Regions from separate parts of the Shewanella sp. 492 genome, predicted to be linked through region 2. Evidence: predicted binding sites of a transcription regulator. Region 2 holds the regulator's gene; each other region holds the start of a gene.

Region 1 (4,184 bases), 1.3 Mb from region 2:
CAAAAACAATGTGACCTGTACCGATTGTCACATGCCTAAGGTTACCAATGCCGAAGGCCGTAAGTTTACCGACCATAAAGTGGGTAATCCATTTGATCGCTTCGAAGAAACCTGTGGCACCTGTCATAGCCAAAGCAAAGAGTTCATGGTTAACCTAACCGAAGAACGTAAGGTGAAAGTGGCCGATTTAAAGGCGCGTGCTGAAGCTCAGTTGGTTAGAGCTCACTTTGAAGCCAAAGCGGCGTGGGACGCTGGTGCTAGCGAGACTGAAATGAAGCCTATCTTAATGGATATCCGTCATTCACAGTGGCGCTGGGATTATGCCACAGCCTCTCATGGGGTGGCGGCTCATGCACCGGATGAAGCCTTACGTGTATTAGGTACCGCAGTTGATAAAGCCGCCGATGCCCGTATTAAACTGGCACAGTTATTAGCGGTGAAAGGGGTTAAGCAGCCGATTGCGATCCCTGATGTATCGACTAAAGCCAAAGCCCAAGCGGCGCTAGGTATGGACATGAAAAAGATGAACGCCGACAAGGAAGAGTTCAAGAAAACCGTACTGCCTAAGTGGGACGCCGAAGCTAAGCAGCGTGAAGCAACGTACTAAGCAAGTGATATAGCTAAGCCGTGAGTGAGCCTTTGCGTCAGTAAGCCAGCAGTGCTTCTCTAACGGTTTGTTTTAAGTCATCACACTAAAAAGCCCTGGTATTTAACCAGGGCTTTTTGTCATATTCTGTCCGTTGCCAAGATAGGCCTGTCCCTTGAGTACAAACTATTTAATCATCTTTAGTAGGGCCCTAAAGCGCTCGCCGCTGGCTTCGCGCTGCAGTTCAAACAGTAAAGACTCACAGTTGGTCACCTTCGCGCCATACTGAGTCATCATCTGAATGCCCAGCTGCTTATTTTCAGCACTGCGTGACGATACCGCATCGGCAACAACGTTCACCTGATAACCATTATCGAGCAGACTGCGACAGGTTTGATAGACACAGATATGGGTTTCAATGCCCGCCATCAGCACTTGTTTGCGCTTGGTGCCTTCCATTGCGTGGCGAAAGGCCTCGGTATACCAAGCACTAAAATGGGCTTTGACGATTGGCTGGTGGTGCGGGGCCAGCAGGGCCTGTAATGCTGGACTCGTGCTGCCGAGTTTCTCGGGTAGCTGCTCTAGCCAGACAATGGGGATGTCAAACAGCTCTGCCGCTTTGATCAAGGTGGTCAGCTTGTGCTCTAAGGTATCGGCTTGATGCATCATCTGGGCAAGCTTGCCCTGCACATCGACAATCAATAACACACACTCCTGTGGTTCTAACATAGTCATCTCCTCCCATGGTTGGTTTTCTATCATACCTAGGATAACGCCATAACCAATCGGTCATAAGTCGAATACCTGAACGCTTGTTTTTTGTGCACTGGTGGGGTGCGCGCACCAAAATGGTGCGATAGCGGGTAGGCTGTATCAATCCGTAAAGTTTAAATTACTGATTATAAGTGATTTTTATTGTTGGCCTGATGCTTGAATTGTTTATTGTATCACCACATTACAATCACGAGCCGGAGGCTGGAATGAAACTAATCAGTGCAATTATCAAACCCTTTAAATTGGATGATGTGCGAGAAGCTATCGCTGGTATGGGGATAGAGGGCATGACAGTCACCGAGGTGAAAGGGTTTGGGCGCCAAAAAGGCCATACCGAACTCTATCGTGGCGCCGAATATCAAGTCGATTTTTTACCTAAGGTTAGACTCGATATCGCCACTAAGTCGGAAAATGTAGACCACTTGATTGAATCTATCGTGGCGGCAGCGCGAACGGGCAAGATAGGTGACGGCAAAATTTTTGTGACAGATCTAGATCAGGTTATCCGTATTCGTACGGGCGAACTCGATAACGAAGCACTGTAAGGGGATAAGACAATGGAAGAACTAAAGGCATTAGGTACCACTGTGACCGAGTTGCGATTCGCACTAGACACATTTTACTTTCTGATTTCGGGTGCTCTGGTGATGTGGATGGCGGCCGGTTTTGCCATGCTAGAAGCGGGTTTAGTGCGCTCTAAAAATACCACCGAGATATTAACCAAAAACGTCTGTTTGTACTCTATAGCCTGCATCATGTACTTAATTGTGGGTTACAACATTATGTACGTCGATAACACTGAAGGCGGCTGGCTGCCCTCGTTAGGTGGACTCATTGGCGTACAAGCGGGCGATGCAGACCATGCCTTAGAATCAGATTTCTTCTTCCAAGTGGTGTTTGTGGCGACAGCCATGTCTATCGTCTCGGGGGCGGTCGCTGAGCGGATGAAGCTTTGGTCTTTTTTACTCTTCTCTGTGGTGATGACGGCGGTTATCTATCCCATCGAAGGTTACTGGACATGGGGCGGTGGCTTCCTGTCTGAAGCGGGCTTTGTCGACTTTGCTGGCAGCGGTATTGTGCATATGGCTGGCGCGACGGCAGCTATTTCTGGGGTGTTACTGCTCGGTGCACGTAAAGGTAAATATGGCCCTAACGGTCAGGTTAACCCAATCCCTGGATCTAACTTACCCATGGCAACCTTAGGTATGTTTGTGTTGTGGATGGGCTGGTTTGGTTTTAATGGCGGCTCACAGTTATTGGTATCGGACATGGAGAACGCTTCGGCGGTGGCCAAGATTTTTGTGAACACCAACTCGGCTGCCGCGAGCGGTGCCGTTGCTGCGCTCATCGTGTGTAAGATGGTGTGGGGTAAGGCCGATTTAACCATGATCCTTAACGGCGCCTTGGCCGGCCTAGTTGCCATCACCGCCGATCCCTTATCGCCTTCGTTGTTATTAGCCGGTGCTATCGGTCTGTTTGCCGGTGGCATAGTGGTCTTCTCTATTGTGATGTTTGATCGCATTAAGATAGACGATCCCGTGGGCGCAATCTCGGTGCACGGTGTGGCTGGCTTATTTGGTTTACTCTTGGTGCCGCTATCGAATGCCGATGCGACCATCACAGGCCAGTTACTTGGGGCGGCAGTGATTTTCGCTTGGGTATTTAGTAGCTCGTTTGTGGTCTGGTACGTACTCAAAGTGACCATGGGGATCCGAGTGACTGAAGAGGAAGAGTACAATGGTATGGATGCATCAGATTGTGGTATCGATGCCTATCCTGAGTTTGTATCGCTCAAGAGTGCTAACTAATCTTCATCAGCACAGAAGATGAGCTTACGGGGGCTGTTGCAGTAGTGCAACAGCCCCGATTTTTTGTATGATGTGGACACACTCTAGGTGTCTATTGCGTCATACTGTCTATGGCCATGGCGAGTTAATTGCGAGGAACACCATGAACATTGTGCGAGTCAGTCTCTACGGCCTCTACCTAAGTCTGCTGTCTATCGGCTACGTGTCTATCAGTGCTAGTCACGCTGGCGAAGTCGTCGTGCGTAAGTCCAGTGAGCCTTTCGATGCATTTGCGGTGCGAGACCAAGTGTTGCAAGACCATCAATGGCGAGAGGCGCTGCGAATGCAGCAACAGCTTACGGTTTTACGCGCTTTGCCACTGGACTGCATACTGGTGCCAACGCCTTATCGCTACTTTCATTGCGGCGCCCATTTCTATCGGCCTTATCGTGATGGCGAGTCCAATGATGAGCTTTATATTGAGATTGATCCACCAGAGCCCACTCCAAACTAATATTTTGTAACGCTTTGGCGCGGCAAAAGGGCATGCTCTCACTTATGCTAAATGATATGGCGTACTGATTGAGACGGGTTTTATGCGACAGTTACTTTGGCTTGCGTCGATGATGATGTTACTGCAAGGATGTGCCTCAGCCCCCACAACTCGCTCGGTTGATAACATTGAGCAATACTTTTTAGACAGCCAATTTAAGCCTGTTGCTTTGCCTGTGTTGCCAGCCCAGCTGTTTGCCTTATCTCCCCAGACCATTCAAGTGTTGCAGCAGGCCTACCAAAGCAGTCAAACCTCACGCACTGCAATCATGCCCCATCGTTGGTTAGCCAACTATATCAGTGCCAGCCAAGGCGGTTTTAGCTATCAAGATAATATAACGCGCATTCCCCAGCAGACCTTTGATGACAGAGCGGGAAATTGTATGTCGCTGGTGTTGCTCACCGCCGCCATGGCTGATGCCCTAGGCGTGGCGGTTGAATTTCAGCAGATAGCAGTGCCACCCGTGTGGGACAAGCAAGGCCAG
Region 2 (4,184 bases):
ACCTGATACAATTCTGCCTCGTCGTGGGTTTTTCTTAGCTGTTTGATGATGGCTTTATCACTTAATTTCTCTGCCATCGCGGCGAGGGTGCTAAGGTGCTGTTCGCATTGCTCTGAAGGAACCAATAATGCAAAGAGGATATCGACGGGCTGATTATCAATTGCATCGAATGCGATTGGCTCAGCACATTTAATCAATACGGCGACTGGCTTCTCAATATTCGTCAGCCGTCCGTGAGGGATCGCGATACCATTGCCTATACCTGTGCTGCCCATTTTCTCTCTCGCCAAAAGGCTTTCAAAAATCTCTTGAGAGGAAAGGGTGGGGTACTGGACAGCGGCCAAGTCGCTGATAAGTTCCAGTACCTTTTTCTTACTGCCCGGAGTGGCGCAGGTTGTGCACTCCGGCCGCAGGATGGTACTAAGTTCCATCGTTAATGCTTTATTAGCTTCTCTTTGTGTTTAATGACCTGACGATCTAATTTATCGATCAGGGAATCTATCGCGGCATACATGTCCGCGTGCTCTGATGTTGCAAATACTTCCCCACCACGGAGATGTAACTTTGCTTCAACTTTTTGCATCAATTTTTCGACATTTAATATCACATGGACATTATTGATCTGATCGAAATGCCGTTCAAGCTTTGTAAACTTTTCTTCAACATAGTTGCGCAGAGATTGGGTGATCTCGATGTGGTGCCCAGTCAGATTTATTTGCATAAAGTGATTCCTCCGGTTTCCAGTTGTTGATTATAAGCTTTTACGTTGATTTGACGGCGGTATCAACATCGCCTCACGATATTTTGCAATCGTGCGTCGAGCGACTTGGATACCTTGCTCTGCCAGCAGTTGTGCCATCTTACTGTCACTTAAGGGTTTCTTTTGATTTTCTGCGGCGACTAACTTCTTAATAAAAGCGCGGATCGCAGTAGAAGAGCATTCACCACCATCGTCGGTCCCGACATGGCTGGAGAAAAAGTATTTCAGCTCAAAAATCCCTCTTGGCGTGTGCATATACTTTTGGGTAGTGACCCGCGAGATGGTCGATTCATGCATCTCGACCGCTTCGGCAATATCATTAAGCACCATAGGTTTCATCGCTTCTTCACCAAACTCGAAAAAACCTTGCTGGAAATCGACAATGCAGTTGGTGACCTTAAGCAAGGTATCGTTGCGGCTCTCTAAACTTTTTAGAAACCATTTAGCTTCTTGCAAGTGACCACGAATAAACTGGCCATCGGCTTGGTTTTTGGTGCTGCGTGCCATCGAGGCATAATGTTGGTTTACATTAATCTTAGGCATACTATCGGGATTAAGCTCGACCACCCAGCGACCTTTTTTCTTGCTAACTGTGACATCGGGGATCACGTATTCGTCGCGACTGGCAGTAATGGCCAGCCCCGGGCGCGGATTGAGGGTTTGAATTAGCGCTATGGCCTCACGCAGGTCATCCTCTTTCAGCTTGGTCTTACGCATCAATAGGCGAAAGTCTCGTCCGGCGATAAGATCTAAGTAATCACGGATCAAGAGTCTGGCGTTGTCGATATGCGGGGTGTCGGGGTTGTATTGGGCCAGTTGGATCATCAGGCATTCGCTGAGGTCTCTGGCACCAATCCCGATAGGATCGAAATGTTGTACCCGTTTTAATACCGCTTCAATTTCGTCGAGTTCGATTTCAGGATCGCCCATGGCTTCGAGAATATCGTCGCACGTTTGCGTCAAGTAGCCGCGCTCGTCTATGGCGTCAATGATGGCGGTGGCGATAGCAAGATCGTTGTCAGAAAAGGGCGTGAGGTTTTTTTGCCATTCGAGGTGTTCATACAAGCCTTCGCTGGTTTCCCCTTGAAAGGGCATGTCATCGTCGCGCATGGCACCAGAGCTGGAGTTGGGTGAGGCGGTATAGACCTCATCCCATGTGGTGTCGACGGGAAGCTCATCGGGCATAGAGTCTTGATTGAGTGCGTCGGAGGTTTCTAAGCTTGAATTGTCTTCACTCGAGTCGACTTGCAGTTGCTCATTGTAATCGGTGTCGAAGTTGTCATTACGCTCTTGTTCTGAGTCGATATTGGCGCCTTCTTGCTCCTCGTCTAACTCGAGTAGAGGGTTAGACTCTAATGCTTGCTGGATCTCTTGCTGCAATTCCAATGACGAGAGTTGCAACAGACGAATGGCCTGTTGCAACTGGGGCGTCATGGTTAAATGCTGACCCATTTTGAGCTGAAGTGACGCTTTCATCGTACTGCTATTCCCTTGTTTCTAATTCTAAAGTGAGAAAGCTGCCTCTGGTATTAAACCGCTAAGGCGAATGATCTACTTAACAAGGTAAGAGCGGTTTAGCCTTTTACCTTGAGCGCTAATAACGTTAACTATAGCTTGAATTGTTCTCCTAAGTACACCGCTCGAACTTGTTGGTTATCTAAGATCTCATCGGGTGTTCCTTCGGCAATCAAATTACCGTGACTGACAATGTAGGCTTTTTCACACACATCCAATGTTTCACGTACGTTGTGGTCGGTGATCAGTACGCCAAGGCCACGATTTTTCAGTTGCTCAATAATCTTTTTGATGTCGATAACCGAAATGGGATCGACCCCGGCGAAGGGTTCATCAAGCAAAATAAACTTAGGATTGGCGGCTAATGCTCGGGCGATTTCGACGCGACGACGTTCGCCACCGGACAGTGCCATCCCCTGACTATCGCGGATGTGAGTAATATGAAACTCTTCTAGCAGGTGCTCCAACTCCTCTTCGCGCGCATCGTTACTGAGCTCGCGTCGGGTTTGTAATACCGCCATAATATTATCGCGTACCGATAATTTCCGAAAAATACTGGCTTCTTGCGGTAGATAGCCAATCCCTTTGCGGGCGCGCAAATGCATAGGATCTAAAGTGAGATCGTCATCGTCAATAAAAATACGTCCCTTGTCACTCTGGACTAGACCGACCACCATGTAAAAGGTGGTGGTTTTACCTGCGCCATTAGGCCCTAGCAAGCCGACGATTTGCCCTGTGCGTACGGTTAAGCTGACATCTTGTACCACGGCGCGGCTTTTGTAGCTTTTGGCTAAGTTAACCGCTTTTAGCGTCATCTCTGTCATTGCTTTTCCTGCTTGGGCTGTTCTTGGGGCTGACTTTTGCTGTTGTCTTGGTAACTTTCGGGTTGAATGATGGTGATAACGCGATCGCTACCCGTACTTTCGGCTATCAACTGTTGCTGCTCAATGTTGTAGCGAATTTGATTACCTGTGACTTGGCTACCTTCTTGTTCGAGGGTGGCATTACCAATTAGGGTTAGAGTGCGGGTCGACAGTTCATAGCGGATCTCATTGGCGCTGGCTGACGCTGGACGACCATTTTCCATCACCTGTGTATAAGTGGCTGGCTTACCCTTTGCCACTAAGATTTTGCCGCTACTATTTTCTTTGGTAAAGGCGCGTAATTCATCGGCTAAAATTTTAATGGAGCCTTGAGTCACCTCTACTGGGCCATTGAAGATAATCTGATTATTTTTAATATCAGCTTCTTGGCTTGCGGCTGAAATCTTAACCTCTTGCAGCAGGTCGGTTTCATTCGCCGCACTCTGCAGGCTAACCATGGTTAACAGGCCTGCAAGAATAAGATTATTTAGTTTCATATGTTCCTTCTACCTGGCTCGTCAGTCGTACTTTTTGTGCATTGAGGTCGGCATATAAGCCTTTTCCGGTAATCAAAAAATCGTTACCGGTGATCCGAATGGTTTGATCGGATGTCATGATCATGGTGTTGAGGTCCAATTCCATGTAGTTGGTTTCTATGGTTTGGATGGGCTCTTCAGGGCTAATGGCATCAATAATGACATTATTTTCCAAGATGACTTTGCCACTGTCTTTGTCTAATGTACCCCGAGCCGAGCGCAACCGCCACTGAGCATCGCCGTTATCGGGATAGACCAGATAAGTAGGCTGGGTAAAATAGGTCATATTACGCTCGGCATAGTGTTCCATATGGCTAGCCGAGACGCGGCTATTAAGTTTGCCTTGTTCGTCGTATTGCACGCTATTAATGTTGTTAATCACATAATCTGGACGATCGGACGCGTCGAGCAACAGCGCTTGTGATCCTTGCTTAGTCTGCACCTGCCAATAGAGCACTAAAGCGGTACCAAAAAACGCGATAATCGCCAGGGTGACTCTATTCATATGCT
Region 3 (4,184 bases), 730 kb from region 2:
CTTAGGAGGCGACTGCTCTATCCTGTTGAGCTATAGGGAGACGCTGTTGATTATACTGTTTTTCATCTCGATGAAAAGGCTTTAGATTTAGTTGCTTAATTAGTGGCCGCTTGTCCGCTAAATTTTAATCGCAATGTCATTTACTTGTATATTTAGCGTCCCATTTTTTGGCTCGAGCAAGGCTGTTGCACTTTGCTGCGTGACTTGATCTATGGTGACCGTTGCGCGAGTTTCCCCGGCGATTGGGCGCATGTTGTCGAGCCTATCGGGTAAGTTTTGTTGCAATACAATTTGAAAACGGTCGCCCACTTTTATACCGTTGTTACGCCCCAGGTTGATGATCACTCGTCTGTCTTGCTTAGACACAATTTGTCCGAGTAGTGGCCTGCAGTTAAGCACTTTATCGATATCGGCACTGGCTTGTGCTAATACGGCATCAATATGTTGGCCATAGCTGGAATGCCAAAAGCGGGCGCTGTTTGCCGGCACTGTGGCTTGTCGATCAAACTCCCATGGGGCTGATGAATGATATAGCTCGCTCCAAACTTGCTCACCGCTGATACCATGATACAGCGATAGCTTTAGATGAAATTGCCGTTGTGGATAGTTATTCCAAAGACCTAGTAATCCGCCTTCAACGGGATCGGTGGAGATATCGACGATTGCTGGCAGTAGGATATATTGACTGTCGGTGATGTCGCTTAACCAACTGGGCAAACGGTAGCCTCGAACATCAACTAACGATTGCTCAATATCGAGGCGTTCGTTGGCGTGAACGTTGGCAAGGCTGGCATTGCTGCGCTGCTGAATGATGTTTCCCAAGCGTTGTGATAGTGCCTGTTCAAATTGACCGATATTGCCGTATCTGAGCTGCGCACGATCGGCAATCGATGCCTGTGGCACTAAAATGGCGGCTTTTAATGGTTCCACTTGGCACTGTTGCTCTGCGCCATCGATAACATCGGCTCTTAATGTCACTGTGATTTGTTGGTTTTCGATGCGCTCACTGAGCAGTTCGACTCGCGCAATGTTGGCTTGGTTCGACATAGAAAACCGGCTTTGTACCAGTTGACCATTTTGCGTCTGTTGCTGGCTGGTAAATTGGCCACCCGATTGCAAGGTGATAACACTTAAGGCTTGTTGTATGGCTTCTTCGCGCGCCTGATTGACATTGTTGTTGAGCACGTTGGCCTCGCCATGTGCTTCAATCCACTGTGCTGACACATTAAGATGGGTTAAACCGAGCAGTAGCAAGGATATGGTTAGCCGATTCATGTAAAAGTCTCTTTCAATAATAACAACGTAAACGCTACAACCTGCGTTATTAACTGCCAAAATGATGACAGTATTTGCGGTTGTTGGGCGATATTAGCCAGATGGCATCATAGCAAGCAATATACATGCCCGTATGTACTCTGTGGCACGATTGCTTGCTTAATGGGGTTAAAGGTTGGCGTGTTGAGGCCGATATAGGGTGGGAAACCATAGTGACTATTGCTATGACCTTGGCGTTGATTATTGTCTTATCGCGCTCACAGCGATTGCTGATGCCTGAGATACTTAGTATGCCATAATAGCCATATAAGTAATTAGGTTAGCACTTAGCTATTGGCTCATAATTTGCATTTTAAATTTATGCCAGTCGAACGCGCCGCGAATTTGTCGTGTGACATAGCGATAATCAAAGTTATCGTCTGCGTCAGTATCGACCGGGTTGTGATGTTAATGCATCAGCGCCGTCAAAGGTTAAGTCAACAGTTAAATCGTTAGCGGTTAACTTAGATGGGCGGCGATCAAGCCCTTGCGTTCATATTGAAACGGCATGTTATATGTGCATTTTTTCCGGCTAAGCCTTGCTTAGCGTTATACAGGACAGAGCAATGCGTACAGCGATATTTTTGTCATCTTTATTACTATTGGGGGGATGTGCGAGCAATGAGCCTGCTGCGCCGTCATTGGCAAGCGGCAATACTTTGCCTGCTCAATCGGCAGTGCTACACCTAAGCCAACAATTGGCTAATGAACTGATCAGGCAAAACGATCAACTCACACCTAAGCATCCGTTATTGGTGACAACGCCAGTGTTGTTAGGCAATTTAAGTGGCACTAATCCCTTGGGGTTACAATTACAGCAAGGTTTAATTGCTGCTATGCATGATCATCAATTTAATTTGGTCGATCTCAATGTGGCACAAAGTGTGCGCGTGACCGACAGTGGTGATTTTATATTGAGTCGTGATTGGCGTAAACTTGCGGACGATTTGCCAGTGGAGCATGTTTTGGTGTCGACCATGAATCTGTCGCTTGATGAGCTGGTGGTCAATAGTCGTATTGTGAATGTAACCAATAATCGTGTGGTATCAGTTGCTTCGGCGAGTGTCACCTTGGCTGAATTGCCTGGTTATCTTAGGGCGTCTGAGCGGGTGGAGTCTAAGCAAGGCTTGTTGATCCGTCACAGCATGCAGGGGCAGGGTAACATGCAAATGGTAGGAGAGCTGCAATGAGAATCTGGTTAATGGCAATACTGCTGACGCTAAGTGGCTGCGCTTCCCAAGATAGATATATTCAGTGGGAAACAGAAGCGCCTGAGCAGTTTCCTAAGTTAACCGCTATCGGCTACGCCCCCTTAGCGACACAACCGGCCAAAGAGCAGTCGCAACGGGTATTAATGGCGATGCAAGCATCCAAAATCGCGGCTTATCGTGAGTTAGCTGAGCAGGTATACGGCCAGCAGTTATCTGCGTCGAGCCAAGTCAGGGATTGGATGTTGTCTGATGATAATATTCAAGCTTCGGTGACCGGGGTGATACGCGGCGCCAGAGTGGTTAAGAGTTACCCGGCGGGTGAGCATTATGTGACTGAGCTGGAACTTGATTTTTCTCAAGTGTGGGCCTTGTACCAACAGCAAAATCGTCCACAAAAAGTGAAGCAAGTGACTTACTTCTAAGAGAGTTTCCTTTTAACGGAGCTCCATTTTAATTGAGCGACTTAATGTATTGCGCAATATTAAAGCCTCTATTTTAGAGGCTTTTTTGTGTCTCTTGGTTGTGTTTTTTAGATTGGGTCATTGCGTAGCGAAAGCGAGGTGCATGAGCTAGGCGCGATGCTGAATCAAGATAACACTACGCTGTGATTAAGTGCCTAAGCTTTAAGGTTATTGCCTAAGGTCGAAATCGTTGAGGTTTTGCCTTTACCATCGTAGGTAAGACTGGATGCGTTTCGACTGGCTTGCAAGGCTTGAGAGAAGCGATTGATACTGGCCATGCTGTGTTCGATTAATGTAGCATTTTGCGCGTTAAGCGTCTTACATTGGGCTAACACTTGTTTGGTTATATCGACTAATTTTTGCAGCTTAAGATCGCTACTGAGTTTACCGCTGTCGGGGTGCTCTGATAATCGTACATCGACCGCTTTGATCTCATCTAACAACTTAGCTTTATCTGCGGCCAGCGTTAGCAACTCATCGGCACTTTGTGCTATGAGTGCCGCTTTCTCTGCTTCGATAAGGCGTTTTAAGTCGTTTAATAACGTATGTTGATTGGCGATGATGTCGATTATTGAGTTCATATCAGCTTAGCCAAGATCCTTTAGTTCATTTTCAAACTGCGCAATATTACTGGCCAGTTTGTCGGCATCAATCTTATAGCGACCTTCAGCAATAGCCGCTTTTATCTGTTCGACTTTTTTAGTATCGATTTCAGGTAAGTTGTTTAATTTTGCCTGAGCACTTTGCAGTTGCTGCGCCTGAGGAGTTATCGATACCGAGTCACTTTTTACGGTTTTAGCCGTAGTGGTTTCGGGCGATACCAGGCCAGTTTTAGCCGATGACTTATCGGTTGATGGCGACGTGACTCGATTGTTCGTGCTTGTATTTACATGCTTTATGTCTATAGCCATAATAGGTTCCAACGTTACTTAGTGAGATCAACATAACTGTATATCGGCGCTCACTTTTAAAGCTTTAGTAGAATTTTGTGGTGAGCAACAAAAAATGCTCATCAAAGTGAGTCATGTCGTACTACATTCTAACCTCAACCGCACCGACCCCGATAACGTTTGCATCTACCATTTTTTGTGAGTGACTATTCCTAACTTGAATTCTATCGCCTAAGTTACCATCACGTAAGGCCTCACCGATAGTTTTTATCTCAAAATTGGCAGTACGGGCATAAATAGACACCATG
Region 4 (4,184 bases), 650 kb from region 2:
CGCGATCACCGATATGGGTGGCAAGCAAAACAGCCTGTCGTTGATGAAAACCTCTCACGAGGAGATGGTGCTGTTTAATAAAAAGGTGATTGGCGAAACCCAAGAGCTAGATTATGCCAGCGCTACCGCTGAATTTAATGTTAAACTCACGGCCCTCAAAGTGACTCAACAAACTTTTGTTCAGGTGAGTCAGTTAACCCTGTTCAATCATTTATAAGGCGTGTGTTAGATGGTTAATGCGATAGGTGATTCGCTCAATGTGTTACGACAGAATCAGACTGTTAGCAGTAGCCATACAGCGCCAGTCGCCCCTGTACAGCAGGGGCCGCAACCCACTCGGGCCCTACCTAAGCACCGACTGGCTTCTTATGGTCGCTGGGCCAGTAGCACCAAAGAGCAGCATCAAGTGAGTGCCTCTCAGGTGGCACTGCAAGCGCTGCAGCAGGCATCAAGCTTGTTGAGCCACATTCGCCAGCAGTTGTACAGCGTGATCCGCTCAGGCTCTGGTGAGATAGGTCAGCAGACCTTATTTAAAGCCGAGCAAGAGCGGCAACGTCTGAGCCAAATTCGGCCCTTTTATCGCGGTCAACTATTACTCGATCATCATTTTAACCTGCTATCGCAAACACCTGCAGCCACGCATGCTTTTGTGTTGCGCTCGGTCGACTTAACTGTGCCGAAGCAACGTGACGAGCGCATATTGGTGCAGCTTGGTCAGCGCTCATTACATGTGACCTTGGCTGCCGGCTTGGACCGGCAGCAGCTTAATCAGGTGTTAGCTAATGCACTCGCCCCTTTAGGGCTTAATGTTGAACGGATCAATGGCGAATGTTTGTTTAAGGCACCCAGCTCTGTGTGGCAACAGGTACAAGAAGGCTTGCTGATGATGGGCGAGGGGCAACGCTTGCCCGCTGGCGAGTTGCGTAATATCCACTTGGATGAGCGCTTTAGTGTGCAAGATCCCCGCGAGTGGGGTTTAAAGGCCGACAGCAACTTAAAGCAGACCTTAGCTAAAGTAACCAAGACACAACAAAAAATCGATAGTCAGATCCAGGTGATCTTAGCCACCCACGCCGCATTACTGAGCCAGATGCAGACATCGATGGCGGCCATTCCACCACAGACGGAGTTACAACTACTGGACAAGTTTATGCAGCCGCAACCCTTTGTCTACCAGTTGACGTCATTGATGGCGCAGGGCAATGCCAATCGCGATCAAGTGACTGCGCTATTGGGTTAAATTGTGCACATTTCTGCTGGAATCATTGACTTCAACGAGTGAGTGAGAATATTAAGCCGACCCTAGGGTCGGCTTTTTCATGACAATGAGGTAACTCTTGCCGTGTCGTTATGCTTTTTCTGTATCGTGTTCTTAGCATCTTTTTATTTTGGAGGAGTTGATAACCACCACAGCGGCTATGGCGATCGATGCTCGAATGACAGGTTAGATCAATTTATTTAAAAATTTTTAGATTTTTATTTTCAGTTTTCTTTTGCACTGCCGTCTTATCTATTGTGAATCACGATGAAACATTTTAATTTCTTGGAGAATACACATGCTTTCAGTTCATACTAACTACGCTTCACTGGTTTCACAAAATGCGGTTACTAAGAGCAACGATCTACTGACTAACGCTATGGAGCGTTTATCTACTGGTCTTCGTATCAACAGCGCATCTGACGATGCTGCAGGTCTACAGATTGCTAACCGTATGAATGCCAACATCCGTGGCATGGAAACTGCCAATCGTAACATTTCTGACGCGACTTCTATGCTACAAACTGGTGACGGTGCGCTAGAAGAGTTGACTAACATCGCTAACCGTCAAAAAGAATTGGCCACTCAAGCAGCCAACGGCGTGAACTCGACTACAGATATGGCGGCACTTGATGCAGAATTCCAAGAGTTGGTTACTGAATCTACTCGTATTATGGGTGAAACCACTTACGCGGGTAACGACCTAATGGCTAAGCTAACTGGTGGTGTTCAGTTCCAAATTGGTGCTGGTACTACTGAAACGCTAACTGTCACCATGACTGCTCCAACTGCCCTAGCTGGTGATTTAACAACGACTGCTGGTGCAACTGCTGCAATTACAGCGATTGATACTTATATCGATGAAGTGGGTGTTGCGCGTTCTGAGCTAGGTGCTAACATCAACCGTCTAGGTCACACTGCGGCTAACTTAACTAGCATCACAGAAAACACTAAGTCTGCTGCTGGTCGTATTATGGATGCTGATTTCGCGACTGAATCTGCAAGCATGACTAAGAACCAAATGTTAGTTCAAGCAGGTACCACTATCCTGTCTTCTGCAAACCAAAACACTGGTTTGGTTATGGGTCTATTACGTTAATTGTAAGCACCTTAACCATCAAGGGGCTGCGGCCCCTTTTTTTATCCTCTTAAATTGACTTTTCTCCCCCTGCTTATTTCAGCTCCAGCCCGTTTCGGTCGCCTATTTGAGCTATCCACATCGATTGTTGTTACCCACTGAGCGCATTGGCGCGGAAGCATTACTTCCCTTTGTGTTGTAACAACGGAAGCCTCCTCACCTAATAGGATCTCGCTTCTTTTAAAAATATATTAAAAACAATTAGATAAATCTTGGTACAAGGTTTGCTTTAAGGTTATCAATAAGAGGATTTTTTCATGATTTCAGGTATGAGTGCGGCGCAGTTTTCCGAACAGCTGATTATGGTTGAGCGTGCGGGAAAAGATGCCCTATATAAGAACAACCTTAACACCTATAACGCCAAGTTAGATGCCTATAAATTGCTTGAAAAAAGCATGGACAAGCTAACGGCTAAATTAAGTAGTTTTGACACTGAAGCCTTCAAAGGCAAGACCTCGAGCGTCAGTGACGACAAAGCCAGCGTAACAGTGACGGCCGATGCCCCTAAGGGAAATTATGAGCTGCATATCGAGCAGTTGGCGCAGGCGCAGCAATTAACCAAGAGTTATGCCTCAGAAGATGAGTTATTGCCGGCCTCAGGTGTGTTTAGTATTCAGCTAGGTAGCGATCCTGCCCAGCGCTTAGAGATTGATTTTGCGACGGTTAATGGTGGCGCGCCCATGACGGTGGCGCAATTACGCGATGTGATTAATAAGCACCCAGATAACCCTGGAATGCAAGCCTCTTTGGTGCGTACGGGCGGCCAAGTTGAATTAATGATGTCGGCGACCGAATCAGGCGTGGCCAACAGTTTAACCGTTGAGCTTGATGGGGTTGATTTCGGTCTGACCGAGCGCCGCGCGGCGCAAGACGCCAAGCTAAGCCTTAATGGTATCGACATTACCAGTAGCAGCAACTACCTCGAAAATGTGGTCGATGGCGTCAGCTTAGAGTTAACCAGTACTCACGCCGTTGGCGAAAGTAGTTGGGTTAAAATCGAAGAAGATTTCGAAGGTACCCAAGATGCAGTGAAAGACTTTGTTGAAGCCTTTAACACCATGTTGCAGCAGATCAATCAGTTGACTCGCTCGATGGGCAGTTCGGTGATTGAGGAAGATAACAATACCGATAAAGACGATGAAGATGAAGTAGCCACTACGGTAAAAGAGGGACAAATCGGCGTCTTGAAAGGGGACGCTTCTATTCGTCAATTGCAAAGCCAGATGCGTGACTCGATATTTGCCAGTGCACCAAACGGCATGCGTTTATCGGATATCGGCATTGAATTAGACCGCTACGGCAAGTTGAAAGTTGATGAAACTAAGTTGACCGACGCGCTAAAGGGTGATGCATCGGCTATCGAAGCCATGTTTACCGATGCTGGCAGTTATGTCGACAGACTCGAAACAGTGATGAAACCCTTTAACGACTTTCAAGGCTTGATGGATCTGAAGAAAGATACCCTCGATGGCCAGATAGACAGAGTCAACGAGAACATGGAGCGTCACGATTATCACATGCAGCAACGTTACCAAATTTACTTGGCCCAATTTACGGCCATGGAAGCGACCATAAACCAACTGAGTGCAGCCAGTGGTTTGTTTTAAAAGGAAAATAGTATAAATGTTAAATGAGCACGATCCCTTTAATGCGTATCAGCAAGCCTCTTTAGATGCCCGCGTTGCCGCTGCGAATCCCCACGATATGGTTCGTATGCTACTGGAAGGTTTGCTTGAAGAGTTAGAGCGCGCCGCAGGGCACATGGAGCGAAAACGCTATGAGGCTAAG

The links. Region 2 encodes sigma-54, which starts transcription at its own class of promoters, with help from an activator protein. Its sites were predicted from a motif close to GTTGGCACGNNNNTNGNNT; they were not measured.
Region 1: AC5YBX_RS14355 (P-II family nitrogen regulator) is a predicted target of sigma-54. The motif match lies at 1,504-1,522, and genes of this name have one in related genera.
Region 3: AC5YBX_RS05385 (FlgO family outer membrane protein) is a predicted target of sigma-54. The motif match lies at 1,608-1,626, and genes of this name have one in related genera.
Region 4: fliD (flagellar filament capping protein FliD) is a predicted target of sigma-54. The motif match lies at 2,608-2,626, and genes of this name have one in related genera.

Annotation. Positions count from the first base shown of each region.
Region 1 covers NZ_CM181702.1:3,250,235-3,254,418, reverse strand. Annotated here, with positions in the region: gene nrfA (ammonia-forming nitrite reductase cytochrome c552 subunit) at 1-607, shown strand, start outside; gene AC5YBX_RS14360 (hydrolase) at 773-1,315, opposite strand; gene AC5YBX_RS14355 (P-II family nitrogen regulator) at 1,567-1,905, shown strand; gene AC5YBX_RS14350 (ammonium transporter) at 1,918-3,168, shown strand; gene AC5YBX_RS14345 (hypothetical protein) at 3,311-3,661, shown strand; gene AC5YBX_RS14340 (tetratricopeptide repeat protein) at 3,744-4,184, shown strand, end outside.
Region 2 covers NZ_CM181702.1:489,501-493,684, forward strand. Annotated here, with positions in the region: gene ptsN (PTS IIA-like nitrogen regulatory protein PtsN) at 1-431, opposite strand, end outside; gene hpf (ribosome hibernation promoting factor) at 434-721, opposite strand; gene AC5YBX_RS02245 (RNA polymerase factor sigma-54) at 752-2,236, opposite strand; gene lptB (LPS export ABC transporter ATP-binding protein) at 2,368-3,099, opposite strand; gene lptA (lipopolysaccharide transport periplasmic protein LptA) at 3,096-3,635, opposite strand; gene lptC (LPS export ABC transporter periplasmic protein LptC) at 3,622-4,179, opposite strand; gene kdsC (3-deoxy-manno-octulosonate-8-phosphatase KdsC) at 4,176-4,184, opposite strand, start outside.
Region 3 covers NZ_CM181702.1:1,214,640-1,218,823, forward strand. Annotated here, with positions in the region: tRNA gene AC5YBX_RS05375 (tRNA-Arg) at 1-40, opposite strand, end outside; gene AC5YBX_RS05380 (flagellar assembly protein T N-terminal domain-containing protein) at 118-1,275, opposite strand; gene AC5YBX_RS05385 (FlgO family outer membrane protein) at 1,881-2,504, shown strand; gene AC5YBX_RS05390 (LPP20 family lipoprotein) at 2,501-2,947, shown strand; gene AC5YBX_RS05395 (flagella synthesis protein FlgN) at 3,142-3,567, opposite strand; gene flgM (flagellar biosynthesis anti-sigma factor FlgM) at 3,574-3,897, opposite strand; gene flgA (flagellar basal body P-ring formation chaperone FlgA) at 4,019-4,184, opposite strand, start outside.
Region 4 covers NZ_CM181702.1:3,900,605-3,904,788, reverse strand. Annotated here, with positions in the region: gene flgL (flagellar hook-associated protein FlgL) at 1-217, shown strand, start outside; gene AC5YBX_RS17180 (hypothetical protein) at 230-1,240, shown strand; gene AC5YBX_RS17175 (flagellin N-terminal helical domain-containing protein) at 1,557-2,357, shown strand; gene fliD (flagellar filament capping protein FliD) at 2,654-4,003, shown strand; gene fliS (flagellar export chaperone FliS) at 4,020-4,184, shown strand, end outside.